Regions from separate parts of the Streptomyces formicae genome, predicted to be linked through region 1. Evidence: riboswitches for the same ligand, from Rfam matches in the RefSeq annotation. Region 1 holds a riboswitch; each other region holds the start of a gene.
What was found. A riboswitch is a leader RNA that binds a small molecule or an ion and turns the genes downstream of it on or off. The one in region 1 is predicted to bind cobalamin.
Positions count from the first base shown of each region.

Region 1 (3,947 bases):
GGTTCCCTCTTGCGACGCGCCTGTCTGGCGGACAGGGCGAACCAGCTGCACGGGCCACCTTAGAGGGTGCGGGCCGTCTTGGGCAGCACCGGTCACCTCCCGGATGGCCCCAAGCCAGAGCTTGGGTCTCGGTGAGGAAACCCGAGGATTGACTTGGCTGTTGGGGAAGCGGGACGATCGTTTCGGGCCCAGGGCGGCAACCCGGCCGGGCCCCGCCACCGATCCGGACGGTGTCGGGGCCCGGCCGGGTGTCGACCCCCTCGCTGTCGTGTTCGGCTGGAAACGGCCTCCCGTCGGCCGGAAGGAGTCGCTGTCCGTGACCATGGCCGCAGAACCCGGGCCCGAGCCCCAACCCGAGCCCGAGTCCCAATCCGAGCCCGAGCCCCACCCGGACCGCGCCGCCCGGCAGTTCCTGTACGACCTCGGCGCCGGAGCCATCCACCACCCCGGCGGCACCCTCCTGGCCCATCTCGACCGCGTACGGCAGCGGCTCGCCGACTGGGACGCGCGCCCCGCGCTGCGCCGTGCCGGGCTCTGTCACGTGCTGTACGGCACCGACGGCTTCGCCCCCGTTTTGCTGCCGCTCGACCGGCGTGAGCGCGCCCGCGCCGTCATCGGCCCCGAGGCCGAGTCCCTCGTGTACCTCTACGCGAGCTGCGACCGGAAGACCGGCTATCCGGCGCTCACCGGGCGGGGCGGAGACGGGCTCTTCCGCGACCGGTTCACCGGTCGCGCCTTCGCGCCGACGCGCCGTCGGCAGGCGGATTTCGCCGAGCTCACGGTGGCCAACGAGCTCGACATCGCGAGCGTCGACAGCGAGTTCCGCGCCCACCACGGCCCCGGCCTCCTGGAGCTGTTCACCGGGCTGCGCCCCCTGCTGACGCCCGCGGCGTGGGAAGCCTGCGCGATCCTGCCGGGGTGGACTTACTAGGACGTCCAACTATATGGTCCTCGGCAAGGCCCGCGGTGTCAGGGAAGCCGGTGTGAATCCGGCGCGGTCCCGCCACTGTGACCGGGGAGTGCGTTCTCGCAACACAACGCGCCACCGAAGGACGTCGCGTCCGTCGGGAAGGCGGGGGAGCGCGCGCTGATCCGGGAGTCAGGATACCGGCCGCGGGGTGTTCCGTGTTGTCCACGAGGATGGAGCAGACACGCATGGCACCGGTCCGTACCCACGACCCAGGTGATCCGGCGGAGCGACCGACGGTGTACGCCGACTTCTAGCGCACCGACGACGTGGGCCCTGACCCCGGCTCGTCCGGCGGCGTACGTCAACTCGCGTTGCCCCGTGGGCTCTTCGGCCCTCGCGTCCCGCGGCCCCGATCCGAGCGCACCCCACCGGGTGCCGTTCGCCGGTGCGCCGCGCCATCCCCGGATCCCCACCTGACGAGAGCAGGCTCATCGTGGTCCGTGAACTCACCCATTTCATCGGCGGCAAGCACACCGTCGGCACGTCGGGCCTCTTCGGCGACGTGTACGACCCCAACACCGGTTCCGTACAGGCCCGTGTGCCCCTCGCGGGCCGAGCCGACACCGAGGCGGCGATCGCCGACGCCGCCACCGCCCAGCGCCAGTGGGGCGAGTGGAACCCGCAGCGCAGGGCCCGCGTCCTGCTGCGCTTCCTCCAACTCGTCGACCAGGAACGCGAGTCCCTGGCGCGACTGCTCTCCTCCGAGCACGGCAAGACCGTCGCCGACGCGCACGGCGACATCCAACGCGGCCTGGAAGTCGTCGAGTTCGCCGCCGGGATCCCGCACCTGCTCAAGGGCGAGTTCACGGACAACGCGGGCACCGGCATCGACGTGCACTCGCTGCGCTCCCCGATCGGAGTGGTCGCCGGGATCACCCCGTTCAACTTCCCCGCCATGATCCCGCTGTGGCAGGCCGCGCCCGCCCTCGCCTGCGGCAACGCGTTCCTCCTGAAGCCCTCCGAGCGCGACCCCTCCGTACCCCTGCGCCTGGCGGAACTCTTCCTGGAAGCGGGGCTGCCGCCCGGCGTGCTGAACGTCGTCAACGGCGGCAAGGAAGCGGTCGACACCCTCCTGACGGACTCGCGCGTCGGCGCGCTCGGCTTCGTCGGCTCCACGCCGATCGCCGCGCACATCTACGCCACCGCCGCCGCCCAGGGCAAGCGCGCCCAGTGCTTCGGCGGCGCCAAGAACCACCTGATCGTGATGCCGGACGCCGACCTCGACCAGGTCGTCGACGCCCTCATCGGCGCCGGATACGGCTCCGCGGGCGAGCGCTGCATGGCGATCTCGGTGGCCGTGCCCGTCGGGGAGGAGACGGCGGACCGGCTCGTCGCCGCGCTCAAGGAACGCGTCGGAGCGCTGCGGATCGGCCGCTCCGACGACGCGGAGGCCGACTTCGGCCCCCTGGTCAGCCAGGAGGCCCTCGACCGGGTCCGCAGGTACGTCGACATCGGCGTCAACGAAGGCGCCGAACTCGTCGTCGACGGACGGAACTTCACCCTGCCGGGACACGAGAACGGCTTCTTCGCGGGAGCCACCCTCTTCGACCGGGTCAGCCCCCGGATGCGGATCTACCGCGAGGAGATCTTCGGCCCCGTCCTGTGCGTCGTACGGGCCGCCGACTACGAGCAGGCCCTGCGCCTGCCCAGCGAGCACCCCTACGGCAACGGGGTCGCGATCTTCACCAGGGACGGCGACACCGCACGCGACTTCACCCGCCGCGTCAACACCGGCATGGTCGGCGTGAACGTCCCCATCCCGGTCCCCGTGGCGTACCACACCTTCGGCGGCTGGAAGCGGTCGGGATTCGGCGACCTCAACCAGCACGGCCCGGACGCGATCCGCTTCTACACCCGTACGAAGACCGTCACCTCGCGCTGGCCCTCCGGAGCCAGGGAAGGCGCGGACTTCTCGATCCCGACCATGGGATGAGCGCCATGACCACGACCACGTCCACCACCGCGCTCACCGAGGACCAGCAGGCGCTCGTCGAGACCACCCTCGACTTCGCCGAGGACCACCTCGCCCCGCACGCCGTGCGCTGGGACCAGGACAAACACTTCCCGCTCGACGTGCTGCGCAAGGCCGCAGGACTCGGCCTCGGCGGGGTCTACGTACGCGAGGAGGCGGGCGGCAGCGGTCTCAGCCGCGCCGACGGGGTCCTCGTCTTCGAGGCACTCGCCTCCGGCTGCCCCTCCATCGCGGGCTACCTCTCCATCCACAACATGGTCGCCTGGATGATCGACACCTACGGCGACGCGGACCAGCGCGCCAGGTGGCTACCCCGGCTCTGCGCCATGGAGGACCTCGGCAGCTACTGCCTGACCGAACCCGGGGCCGGATCGGACGCCGGCGCGCTGCGCACCGGGGCGGTCCGCGACGGCGACCACTACGTCCTCACCGGCGTCAAGCAGTTCATCTCCGGTGCGGGCGCCGCGCAGGTGTACGTCGTGATGGCGCGCACCGACGGCGCGGGACCCCAGGGAATCTCCGCGTTCCTCGTCGAACGGGACGACCCCGGCCTCTCGTTCGGGCCGAACGAGAAGAAGATGGGCTGGAACGCCCAGCCCACCCGTCAGGTGGTCCTCGACGCCGTCCGGATCCCCGCGGACCGGCTCCTCGGCCGCCCCGGCGACGGCTTCCGGATCGCCATGAACGGTCTGAACGGCGGTCGGCTCGGCATCGCGGCCTGCTCTCTCGGCGGCGCCCGCAACGCCCTCGACCGCAGCCTGTCCTACCTCGCCGACCGGGAGGCGTTCGGCGCGCGGCTGCTCGACGCGCAGGCACTGCAGTTCCGCCTCGCCGACATGGCGACGGAACTCGCCGCCGCCCGCGCCCTGGTCCATCAGGCCGCCGAGGCCCTGGACAGGGCAGACCCCGGCGCGCCGCAACTCTGCGCGATGGCCAAGCGGTTCGCCACCGACACCGGCTACGCGGTCGCCGACCGGGCTCTCCAACTCCACGGAGGATACGGCT
Region 1 covers NZ_CP022685.1:8,951,766-8,955,712, forward strand. Annotated here, with positions in the region: cobalamin riboswitch at 1-61, opposite strand, end outside; gene KY5_RS38525 (DUF6817 domain-containing protein) at 323-931, shown strand; cobalamin riboswitch at 929-1,131, shown strand; gene KY5_RS38530 (CoA-acylating methylmalonate-semialdehyde dehydrogenase) at 1,404-2,903, shown strand; gene KY5_RS38535 (acyl-CoA dehydrogenase family protein) at 2,900-3,947, shown strand, end outside.

Region 2 (3,947 bases), 6.1 Mb from region 1:
AACGACCAGTAGCGGTATCCCACGGCCTGGGCGGGCGCGGCGGCGATGACGCCGAGCGTGCAGAGCAGTGCGGCGAGGAGCGCCACGGCCTGCCGCCGCGCGCGCCGCGCACGGCCCGCGGTCACGGCTGCTGCTTCTTGCGGTTGCCGCTGTAGAGGAAGCCGATGCCGATGCCGGCGACCATGCCGACGCCGATGATCCACCAGACGCTGACGCCGCCGCCGTCGTCCTTCTTCTCGTCCGAGTCGGAGGCGGAGCCGGTGGGGGACTTCGACGCGGACCGCGGGGCCGGGCCCGTGGCGTTGAGCTGCTTCACCAGGTCGGCGCCGCCGAAGTCACGGGCGTCCATCCCCGCCGCGTTGGCGGCGAAGACCAGCTGGGCGTAGGCGGCGGGACCCGACTGCTTCGCCCAGTCCGCGGAGTTCTTCGCGAGCCACTCGGCGGACTTCTTGGCCCGCTCCTTCTGGTCGGCGGCCGCGAGCGCGAGCACCGCGTCGGCGGTGTTGCCGAAGTCGGGCTTGTCCTTGGCGCCCGGCATCGAGGACATCAGGTGGTCGTCGGTCTTGCCGAGGGTGTCCAGGAGGTAGCCGACGCCGTTGCTCGCCGCCTGCGTCGCGGTGTCGGGCTTCGCGCACTTGGACCCGGTGGCGTCGCGGTCCTTGGGCGGCTCCACGACGAGGCCCCTGCCGAGGCTGCCGAGCACACCGGCCGCGGTGGCGTCGGCGTTCGGCGAGAGCTTGCCGGACTTGGGGTCGGCGAGGCCGAAGGCGCCGCCGTCCTTGTCGCAGTCCATGACGAGCTTGGGCAGCGCGTCGTAGGCGGACTTGCCGTCCTTGGACTTCACGTCGGCGGGGTTCTCGCCCGCCGCGACGAGGGCGCCGATCACGATGCCGGTGGAGTTCGCGTCGGTGGGCAGGCCCGGGTTGTAGCCCCAGCCACCGTCCGTGTTCTGTACGGACTTCAGCCACTCGACGCTCTTCTTGAGCGTCTTGTCCTCGTGACCGACTCCGGCGAGCGCCTGCACGGCCGCGGCGGTGGAGTTGCTGTCGACCGCGGTCTTGGAGTCGCACGGCGCGCTCGCGTCCGCGCGGTACGCCGCGAAGCCGCCGCTCGCGCACTGCTGCCCGGTCAGCCAGTCGATGGCCTTCTCGGCGGGCTCGACGCCCTCCATGCTCTGGGCGAGCAGGGCGTACGACTGGCGGAAGACGCCGTCGAACTTGGGGTCGGTCTTGCCGTAGAGGCCCGAGGGGAGCGCGGCGGGCGACGGCGAGGCGTCGTCCGCGAAGGCTGCCGGTGCTGCGGCCGAGCCGAACACGGCGACGGCGGCCAGGACCGCTGCGCTGCGGCGAACGTTCATGATGCGGCGGGTTGCCTCTCCCTGCGGGGAGCGGGGCGGCACGGACCGTTGCGAGCACGGCTTCCGGGCGGCTCCGGCTCCGTATACCTCGACGGTGCCGCTCATCGGGGTCCGATGAAGCGAGCCGGTCACGTTCCGCACCGGGCATTCCGGCTCTCCGCTGGAAGCGGTCATACGGCTGCGGGTCAGCGCCGGATTCGCACCGGCTTCCCCCTGTACGGGCGTGAGGACGACGCGCCCACTCTACCGGCCCGTACCAGGAGCGGCCGGGCACGGGATCCACGCCCGGGGATTCACACCGCCACGTACGTCACCGGGTCGCCGCCCGGCACGACCTCGGCGCGGCCCAGCTTCACCAGGCGCCGCACATGGGCCTCCGCTTCCGATACGGCGATGTTGCGCGAGCCGTAGGGGATCTCGGCCCAGGGCCGGTTCCACTCCATGTGCTCGGCGAGCTGCCAGGCGGTGCGGGGCTCGGCGAGGAGGGCGCCCAGCCCGGTGAGGCGCTCCTCGTGGTGGGCGACGAGCGAGCCGACGCGGGCGGGGGCGTCGGTGAAGGCGTGCTGGTGGGCGGGGAGGATCTCGGCCGGGTCGAGGCGGGCCACCCGTTCCAGGGAGTCGAGGTAGTCGCCGAGGGGATCGGTGACCGTGGCGTCGTCGGGGTCCTCGTACAGGCCGATGTGCGGGGTGATGCCGGGCAGCAGGTGGTCGCCGGAGAAGAGGCGGCCGTTGCCCCTGAGTCCGGCCGGGTGGTCCTCCTCCAGGTGCAGGCAGACGTGGCCGGGGGTGTGGCCCGGGGTCCAGATCGCCCGCAGGCGGCGGCCCGCCAGGTCGAGGAGCTCGCCGGGGACGATGTCGCGGTCGGGCAGGGCGGGGTCGAGGCCGGGGAGCCTCCTGGGGCGGCCCTCCTCGGCGGCGCGGACCAGCGGCGCGACGTGCTCCTCGGGGGCGCCCGCGGCCGTGAGCTTCGCCGCCATGTAGGCGTACCACCGCTCGGGCGGGTTGGAGCGGGTGCGGCGCACCACGGAGGCGTCCGCCTCGTGCATCGCGATCCACGCGCCCGACGCCTCGCGGACCTTCGCGGACAGGCCGTGGTGGTCGGGGTGGTGGTGGGTGATGACCACGCCGTGCACGTCGGCGACGGCGACGCCGCACGCGGCGAGCCCGTCGGCCAGCGTGTGCCAGGAGGCCGGGTCGTCCCAGCCGGTGTCGACGAGGACGGCGCCGCGGTCGGTGTCCAGGAGGTGGACGAGGGTGAAGCCGAGGGGGTTGTCGGGGATCGGGACCTTGATGCTCCAGACGCCGCCGCCGTGCTCGATCACCGGCGGGTCCGTCACCTGCGGGGTCATGAGGGCCTCGTCTCTCGTCGCCGGGTGCCGTCACTATAACTAGAACTAGTTTCAATAGTCGCCCAAGTCGACGGAATGGGCGGCCGGTTGCGCGTCCGTTCCGTGGACTCCGCCAACTAGAACTGGTATCAGTTCTGAAACAGTGTCAGGAAGTCGGTGTCGGAAAGCGCTCCGCAGGAGGCAGTCAGCCATGACCGAGCTCGTGGAACACGGACAGCTGTTCATCGGCGGGGAGTTGGTGGACCCGCTCGGCAAGGGCGTCATCGACGTCGTGTCGCCGCACACCGGAAAGGTCTTCGCCCGCGTGCCGCACGCGGCCCCCGCCGACGTGGACCGCGCCGTCGCCACCGCCCGCAAGGCGTTCGACGACGGGCCCTGGCGCCGCATGACCCTGGACGAGCGGATCGAGGTCGTCACCAAGATCAAGGACGGGATCGCCGTACGCCACGAGGAGATCGCCCGCGCCATCAGCTCGGAGAACGGCACCCCGTACACCTCCAGCGTGATGGTGCAGGCGCTCGCCGCGATGATGGCGTGGGACGCGGCCATCACGGTGGCCCGCGACTTCACCTACGAGGAGGCACGCGACGGCGTCCTCGGGAAACTCCTCGTGCGGCGCGAGCCGGTGGGGGTGGTCGCGGCCGTCGTCCCCTGGAACGTCCCGCAGTTCACCGCCGCGGCCAAGCTCGCCCCCGCGCTGCTCGCCGGGTGCCCGGTGATCCTCAAGACCTCGCCCGAGGCACCCCTGGACGCCTACATCCTGGCCGAGATAGCCGCAGAGGCCGGGCTGCCGCAGGGCGTCCTCTCCGTCATCTCCGCGGACCGCGAGGTCAGCGAGTACCTCGTCGCGCACCCCGGCGTCGACAAGGTCTCCTTCACCGGATCCGTCGCGGCGGGCAAGCGCGTCATGGAGGTCGCGGCCCGCAACCTCACCCGGGTCACCCTGGAGCTCGGCGGCAAGTCCGCCGCGGTCATCCTGCCGGACGCCGACGCGGCCACCGCCGTCGCGGGCATCACCCCCTTCGCCTGGATGATCAACGGCCAGGCGTGCGTGGCCCAGACCCGCATCCTCGTGCCGCGCACCCGCTACGACGAGTTCGCCGAGGCGTTCGCCGCCGCCGCGTCCGCCCTCAAGGTCGGCGACCCCCTCGACCCCGCCACCGAGCTGGGCCCGCTCGTCGCCAAGAGGCAGCAGCAGCGCTCCCTGGACTACATCCGCATCGGCCAGGAGGAGGGCGCCA
Region 2 covers NZ_CP022685.1:2,847,172-2,851,118, reverse strand. Annotated here, with positions in the region: gene KY5_RS12035 (SCO2322 family protein) at 1-125, opposite strand, end outside; gene KY5_RS12030 (prenyltransferase/squalene oxidase repeat-containing protein) at 122-1,357, opposite strand; cobalamin riboswitch at 1,479-1,604, opposite strand; gene KY5_RS12025 (MBL fold metallo-hydrolase) at 1,651-2,706, opposite strand; gene KY5_RS12020 (aldehyde dehydrogenase) at 2,897-3,947, shown strand, end outside.
Region 2: linked by a shared signal. The riboswitch ahead of KY5_RS12030 (prenyltransferase/squalene oxidase repeat-containing protein) and the one ahead of KY5_RS38530 (CoA-acylating methylmalonate-semialdehyde dehydrogenase) in region 1 are both predicted to bind cobalamin.

Region 3 (3,947 bases), 530 kb from region 1:
CGGTGGCCGCTCCCCGGTGGTCAGAAGGTGTCAGAAGGAGTTCCCTGGTGACCAGCCGCGTCCTGTTGGTCTCGCCCGCCATGACCGCGTCGCTGCGTCAGGCCCGGTTCGACGACGGGGCCCCGCTCGACGACCGGGGGCGGGCCGATGCGCGGGCAGCGGCCGGATCCCTGCCCGCGGACGCCCTTGTCGTCACCTCCGCAAGCACCCGCTGCCGGGAGACGGCGGAGGCTCTCGGGCTCGCCCCCACGGACTCACCGGCGGAGCTCGCGGGTATGGCGATGGGGCACTGGCGCGGCCGGTCACTGCACGAAGTGACCGCGTCGGAGCCCGAGGCCCTGGCGCGATGGCTCACCGACCCGGACCACGCACCTGCCGGTGGCGAGTCGGTGAGCAGCTTCTCCGCGCGCGTGGTGCGCTGGCTCGACGCCACGGCGGCCGGTGAAGGACGCCTCGTCGCCGTCGTGGAACCGGAAGTCGTGCGCGCCGCGGTGATCCACGTGACGGGCGCGCCACCGGCCGCGTTCTGGCGGCTCGACGTGGAACCGCTGACGGTCACGGAGCTCAGCGGCCGGGCCGGACGCTGGAACCTGCGGCTGGGGCGTCCCGTGAACTCCCTCTGAGCGGAGGGTCCTCGCGCGGACGCAGCAAGCGCTCGGCCAACTCGCCGAAGAGCAGCCCGAATCCGCCCCACAGCGTGATCTGCGTGGCGAGTGCGGAGAGCCGGAAGCGCCACAGCAGCGCCGCCGGGAAGTGCTCGGGCACCTCGTTGACCACGGGCAGGAAGGCGTACGCGATGCCGATGACGGCGGCGAAGCCGAGTACGGCCACCACTGTCGCGTACCACGCGCCGATCCTCGCGGCGAGACGCTTGCCCAGGATGGTCGCGGCGATCGCGAGGAGCACGCTCAGCACCATCATCAGCAGGTACAGCGTGGTCCGCCTCCCGATGGTGTCGGCGTTGCCCACGGCAGGCGGGTTGGCCGGGTACTTCAGGAAGGGCACGACGTACACCGCGAGCAGGGCGCAGCCGGAGAGCAGCAGGGCGGTGGCGCGCGGGCCGAAGCGGCCGACGCGGCCCAGGGCGAAGCAGTAAGCGAGTGCGGCGATGCCGCCGAAGGCGACCCCGTAGACGAGGATGCCGGTGGCGAGACCGGCCGTGGACTGGAGGCTCCTGGAGACGAGTTCGACCTCGTCACCGTGGGAGTGAGCGACGTGGGCCTCCTCGAAACCGATGGCGCTGTCGACGTTCGGCTCACCGAGGAAGTAGCCCACGATCAGGGCGAGCACGCCGGCTCCCAGACCGGCGAGCATGCCCCGAACGAGGAGATTCCGTACAGTTGTGGAGTTCATGAGCGCGCGGTGTTCCTCTGGTCAGTGGCAGGGGAAACCGAGCAGGTGGCGGGCGTCGTGCACCCACTCATGAACCCCCGCGCCGCTGAACACGGAGGTGGCGCCCTGTTCGGCGCCGACGAAGTACAACAGGACCAGCATCAGTACGCCGAAGAAGACGGCCCAGGGGGCGATGTCCTTCAGCGGCAGCTTGGCGGGTACGGCAGGGGTGGTGGCGGTCGGCTGGGCGACGTGTTGCGCCATGGCATGGCCTCCTGGGGAGTTCGCGTCCCGTATCGGTGGTGCACAGGACGACAGCCACGGGTCTGACTCACGCGCGGTCCGAGGACCACGCGCACACAGTGGCGCGACCGTGCCGGAATCTCACCGGCTTCCGCTCGTGCTGTCATCGATAACCCACTGAACGTACCGTCTGTCGCGTCCATGGCCAAGATGGAGTCCGCGCCGGGCCGTTCACCTATCGGCCGGAGTGACCGGGCGCAGTCGCCCTAGGCGCAGGCGACGTTGCCCTCGATGCCGAACGTCTGCCGCCCGTTCAGCCACGACAACTCCCACGTGACGGGGCACTCGTCGGCCTCCACCTTGGCGGCGGTCAGCTCGACCGTCTTCTTCTCCCCCTTGCCGATCGGGCAGGTGACGAAGGTGGCCTCGTCGCGCTCACGCCCCTCGTCCGTCTCGCAGCCCGGGGTGGTCGTGGAGATCCCGTGGCCCCAGATCATGAGGTCGGCCTGGGTCTCGGTCTCGCCCTTGTGGGTGGCGGTGAACGTCATGGAGGTCTCGCTCTGCGCGTCGCGCCGCCCCGGCGTCACCTCGACCGTGTACGGCGGGTCCTTCCGTTCGGAGGTCAGGGTGAAGGTGCTCGCCAGGGTGTCGTGAAGGCGCGTTCCACTGAAGGGGCTGTCGTCGTGGGCGTGCACCGACACTTCGGCGACCACCTCGTAGGTTCCGGGGCCGACGTAGGGAACGGGGCTGTTCAGCGCCCCCTCGGCGACCTGCTTGCCCTCGTGGAACATCTTCCACGGCCCTGTGACATCGCAGTGCTTCCACGTGTGCAGGGCGTTCCAGCAGTTGGAGCCCGTGGCGATGTTCATGAACCGGCCGGCCTGGCCGACCTTCGCGCACAGTTTGACGTTGGCGCTGTTGCCCCCGCCGGAGACCTTCTGGATGCCGCCGCAGTGCTCCTCGGGTCCGGCCTGGGCCACGGCCCGCTGGGGGCCGCCCGGCGCGGCGGTGGCGGCCTGCGTGGCGGGTGGGCCGCACAGGGCGGTGGCCATGGTCAGGGCGGCCAGGAAGGTACGTCGCATGCCTGGGTTACCTCACATCGAGAGGAAGGGTGGGCGGCTCCGCAGTCTGACCCCCGGGGCAGCGCGGAGCCAGAGATCTCCGTCCGCGCCGCGCCGCTTCACCTGATCGGCCGGGCGACGACATTGCCAAGCGGACCAGCGGTCCGTATCGTTCAAGCGGACCACCGGTCCGGATTTCGCGAGATGAATGAGGCCCCATGTCTGTACCGACTTCGCCACCGACTCCGCCGTCGGTTCCCGCCTCCGCCGAGGACCTCTTCCGCCACAGCCTGCGACTACTCCTGGACAAGGACATCTCCGGCTGGGTCGAACTGTGGGCCGAGGACGGGGTCCTGGAGTTTCCGTTCGCTCCCCCGGGCTGGCCCCGGCGCCTGGACGGCAAGGCGGCCGTCGCCGACTACATGCGCCGGTACCCCGACCACATAGACCTGCACGACTTCCCTGACGTACGGATTCACCGGACCGCCGAACCGGGCACCGTCGTGGTCGAGATGCGTGGCGTCGGCCGCCTGGTGGAGACCGGGGCGCCCTTCGACATGACGTACGTCGCCGTCGTCACCATCCAGGACGGGCTCATCAACTCCTACCGCGACTACTGGAATCCCCTCGCCGTCCTCGAACCCGGCGCCGACTTCACCGGGAGCGCCCGATGAGCACCACCGGCACCACGTTGGTCATCGGCGCCACCGGCGTCACCGGCAGCCGGACCGCGGCGCGGCTGGCCGCCTCAGGCCACCGCGTCCGAGCGGCCAGCCGACGCGCTGCCCCGGTCTCCGGCACCGAGCCGGTCCGCTTCGACTGGTACGACCCCGCCACCCACGCCGCCGCCTTGGACGGGGTCGACCGTGTCTACCTCATTCCGCCCGTGGGCGACGCGGACCCGGCGGCGACGATGCTGCCCTTCCTCCGGCAGGCCCGCGGCACCGGCGTACGCCGCGCGGTGCTGCTCAGTTCCTCCGCCGTCCCCGAGGGCGGTCCCGCGGTGGGCATGGTGCACCGGGCACTGCCCGACGTGTTCGAGCACTGGGCGGTGCTGCGCCCCTCGTGGTTCATGCAGAACTTCACCGGCGCCCACGCGCACGCCCTCAGCATCCGTGAGGAGGGCGCCCTGTGGACCGCGACCGGCGGTGGCCGGATCGGCTTCGTCGACGCCGAGGACATCGCCGCCGTCGCCGTTCACGCCCTCACCGACGAGCAGGCGCCCAACTCCGATCTCGTCCTCACCGGACCGGAGACGCTCAGCTACGACGACATCGCCGCTGTCGTCACCGACGTCACCGGCAGGTCGGT
Region 3 covers NZ_CP022685.1:9,482,629-9,486,575, reverse strand. Annotated here, with positions in the region: gene KY5_RS40730 (histidine phosphatase family protein) at 48-623, shown strand; gene KY5_RS40725 (CbtA family protein) at 565-1,353, opposite strand; gene KY5_RS40720 (CbtB domain-containing protein) at 1,375-1,596, opposite strand; cobalamin riboswitch at 1,638-1,768, opposite strand; gene KY5_RS40715 (hypothetical protein) at 1,842-2,657, opposite strand; gene KY5_RS40710 (nuclear transport factor 2 family protein) at 2,855-3,310, shown strand; gene KY5_RS40705 (NmrA family NAD(P)-binding protein) at 3,307-3,947, shown strand, end outside.
Region 3: linked by a shared signal. The riboswitch ahead of KY5_RS40720 (CbtB domain-containing protein) and the one ahead of KY5_RS38530 (CoA-acylating methylmalonate-semialdehyde dehydrogenase) in region 1 are both predicted to bind cobalamin.

Region 4 (3,947 bases), 1.9 Mb from region 1:
CGGCAGCCACTCCAGGTTGCCGTGCTTGCCGAGGTGGATCATCGCGTCGGCACCGAAACCGCCGTCCGCCGAGGACGCGGCGATCCAGCGGTACGCCGCCAAGTAGTGGTGCGAGGGCGGCAGATCGGGGTCGTGGTAGATCGCGATGGGGTTCTCGCCGAAGCCGCGCGGCGGCTGGATGAGGATCAGCAGGTTGCCGCGGCGCAGGGCGGCGAGCACGATGTCGCCCTCGGGGTCGCCGCCGTTGCCCACCCGGGACCTGTCGAGGAACATCTCGCCGGGCGGCGGACCCCAGTGCTGCTCGACGGACTCGCGCAGCTCCTGCGGGAGCGTCGCGTACCAGCGCTTGTAGTCGGCGGCCGGGATGCGCACCGGGTTGGCGGCGAGCTGCTCGTCGGTGAGCCACTCCTGGTCGTGCCCGCCCGCGTCGATCAGCGCGCGGATCAGCTCGTCGCCGTCGCCGGAGACGAGGCCGGGGATCTCCTCGGAGGCACCGAAGTCGTAACCCTCGCCGATGAGCCTGCGAAGGAGCGCCACAGCGGACGCGGGGGTGTCGAGGCCCACCGCGTTGCCGATGCGGGAGTGCTTGGTCGGGTAGGCGGAGAGCACGAGGGCCAGGCGCTTGTCGGCGGCCGGAATGTGCTTCAGACGGGCGTGCCGTACGGCGATACCGGCGACCCGCGCCGCGCGCTCGGCGTCGGCCACGTAGGCCGGGAGCCCGTCCTCGTCGATCTCCTTGAACGAGAACGGCACGGTGATCAGGCGGCCGTCGAACTCCGGCACCGCGATCTGGCTCGCGGCGTCGAGCGGCGAGACGCCCTCGTCGTTCTCCTCCCAGGCCGCGCGGGACCCGGTCAGGCAGAGCGCCTGGAGGATCGGCACGTCGAGGCCGGTCAGGGCGCCCGCGTCCCACGACTCGTCGTCGCCGCCCGCCGACGCCTCGGCGGGCTTGGTGCCGCCGGCCGCGAGGACGGTGGTCACGATGGTGTCGGCGGCGCGCAGCTCCTCGATGAGCTCCGGTTCGGGGGCGCGCAGCGAGGCGACGTACAGCGGCAGCGGGCGGGCGCCCGCGTCCTCGATGGCGCCGCACAGGGCGTCCACGAACGCGGTGTTGCCGCTCATGTGGTGGGCGCGGTAGTAGAGCACCGCGACGGTCGGGCCCGCCACGTCGCGGGCGGTGCGTTCGAGGGGGCCCCAGGAGGGGGCGGGCGCGGGCGGCTCGAAGCCGTGCCCGGTGAGCAGCACGGTGTCGGAGAGGAAGCGGGCCAGCTGCTCCAGGTTGGCGGGGCCGCCGTGCGCCAGGTAGGCGTGGGCCTCCGCGGCGATGCCGACCGGCACGGTGGAGGAGGCCATCAGCTGGGCGTCGGGGGCCTGTTCACCGGTGAGCACGACGACCGGCAGGCCGCTCGCGGTCAGCTGGTCGAGGCCGTCCTGCCAGGCGCGGACACCGCCGAGGAGGCGTACGACGACGAGCTCGGCGCCGTCGAGCAGCGCGGGGAGCTCGGCCAGGTCGAGGCGGGAGGGGTTGGCGAACCTGTAGTCGACGGGACCCTCCGCAGCGCGGGCGCTGAGCAGGTCGGTGTCGGAGGTCGACAGCAGCAGAAGCATGCGGGCGCAGGCCTTCCTCGGGGTGTCCGCGCCCCGGGTGGTCGTGTTGGACGGCAGGAGTTCCTGGCTCACCCCACACGGGTGGGGCTCACAGTGGCGGGACCGCGCCGGATTCGCACCGGGCTTCCTCCTTCGGGTCCTGGTGGACCCACGCCGTCGCTGGCGTCGGCGGACCTGGCGGTCCGCCGCCTGCATAGTAAGTCCTGCCCAGGTCGCGGCGGGCGGCCACCTGCCCGGACGGCCGGTATCGGGAGGCACCCCGCCGGATCCGCGTGGGTATGCTCGCCGCCATGCCGCCCACCCGAGCAACCTCCACACAACAGGGCGAATCCCTCATACGTGACCGGGGCGACGCCTGTCCCGGAGCCCTCCGACTGCACCGCGCCGACGACGGCTCGCTGGCCCGACTCCGGTTGCCCGGTGGCCTCTTGACGTCCCGTCAGGTCGAGGCTCTGGCCACCGCGGCCGAGCGTCTCGCGGACGGTCACCTCAGCGTCACCTCGCGCGGCAACGTCGAGCTGCGCGGCCTCGGCGATGCCTGCGGCGGCGAGCTCGCCACGCTCCTCGCGGACGCGGGCCTGCTCCCCTCCGAGCAGCACGAACGCGTCCGCAACGTGGTGGCGTCCCCCCTGGCCGGAATCGACGGACTGGGCCACGCCGACGTGCGGTTGTGGGCCCGTGAGCTGGACGGACTCCTCTGCGCGCAGGAGTGGACGCCGGAACTCTCCGGCCGCTTCCTGTTCGCCCTGGACGACGGGCGCGGTGACGTGGCGGGACTCGGCGCGGATGTGACCTTGATCGCAGAATCGACCGGGACGGCACTGTTGCTGCTCGGCGACGCGGCACACCGGGTCCCCGCCTCCGCCGCGCCCCGCGCCGCGCTGGCCGCGGCGGCCGCGTTCCTCGCGGCGGCGCGGGCGGCGGGCAACGGGGCTTGGCGGGTGCGGGAGCTGCCCGGGGGGCAGGGCGTGGGGGTGGCGAAGGCGCTGGAGGAGGCGGGGATCCCGGTGACGCCGGCTGAACGTGCGGCGCGTGACGGCTCCCCGAGGCTCGTCGGCCCGGCTGCTGCCGCTTCGGCTGCCGCTCCGGCTTCTGCCGCCTCGGCTGTTACTCCGGCCGCCGCTGCGGCTGGCCCTCTGGGGCTCGCCGACCCGGCGCAGGGCGGCCCGGCCGCTGGCCTGGCTCCCGCTGCTTCGGCTTCGGCTGCTGCTCCGGCTTCCGCCGCGCAGGCTGTCGCTCCGGCCCTCGGCGCCCCGACCGGGCCCCCGGCCGAGGGTGCCGCGGGCGCTCCGGACGGCCCTGCGGCCTCCGATGCCTCGGCTGTCGGTGCTCGGGGCGGTCCTGCGGCTTCCGGCCTTTCGGGGGCCGGTCCTGCTTCCGGTGTTCTGGGCTCGGCCGCCGCTACGCCCTCCGGCCCCCCGCCCCCGGGCGCCCGCCACGGCGCCGTGCTGGTGCAGGCGCCCCTCGGGCGGGTCAGCGTGGCCCAGTTGAGGGCGCTGCTGCCCGCGCCGGGGGGCGAGGTGCGGGTCACTCCCTGGCGCGGTTTCGTCGTTCCCGGGTTCACCGACGAGGCCGCGCGGGAGCGGCTGCGGGTGCTGGCCGACGCCGGGTTCGTCACGGAGCCCGGATCGCCCTGGCTGGGCGTCGGCGCCTGCACCGGGCGGCCCGGCTGCGCCAAGTCGCTCGCCGACGTCCGCGCCGACGCCGTGCCCGGCAACGGCGGACTCCCCGTCCACTGGTCCGGCTGCGAGCGGCGCTGCGGACATCCGCACGGCGACTGGGTGGACGTCCTCGCCACGGGGGACGGCCGCTACGAGGTGACCGTGCGCACCGGCGGCTCGGCCGTGCCCGTCACAGGACCCACGGTGGCCGACGCGGTCACCACGGCACGCGCGACCAGGCGTACGACGATCCCCATCACCACGACGACCCCTACGACCACCACGAGATGAGCGAGAGCACAGTGTTCGACTACGAGAAGGACGGCGCGGCGATCTACCGCGAGTCCTTTGCCACCATCCGCGCGGAGGCGGACCTCGCGGGGCTGCCCGCCGACGTCAGCCAGGTCGCGGTGCGGATGATCCACGCCTGCGGGATGGTCGACCTCGTGCGCGACCTCGCCTTCAGCCCCCAGGTGGTGGCCGACGCCCGCAAGGCGCTGCACGACGGGGCGCCGATCCTCTGCGACGCGAACATGGTCGCGAGCGGCGTCACCCGCAAGCGGCTCCCCGCGGACAACGAGGTGATCTGCACGCTCGCCGACCCGTCCGTGCCCGACCTCGCCGCGCGCCTCGGCACCACCCGCAGCGCCGCCGCCCTGGAACTGTGGCGCGACCGCC
Region 4 covers NZ_CP022685.1:7,077,724-7,081,670, forward strand. Annotated here, with positions in the region: gene cobN (cobaltochelatase subunit CobN) at 1-1,608, opposite strand, end outside; cobalamin riboswitch at 1,643-1,781, opposite strand; gene KY5_RS30925 (cobalamin biosynthesis protein CobG) at 1,899-3,560, shown strand; gene KY5_RS30930 (precorrin-8X methylmutase) at 3,572-3,947, shown strand, end outside.
Region 4: linked by a shared signal. The riboswitch ahead of cobN (cobaltochelatase subunit CobN) and the one ahead of KY5_RS38530 (CoA-acylating methylmalonate-semialdehyde dehydrogenase) in region 1 are both predicted to bind cobalamin.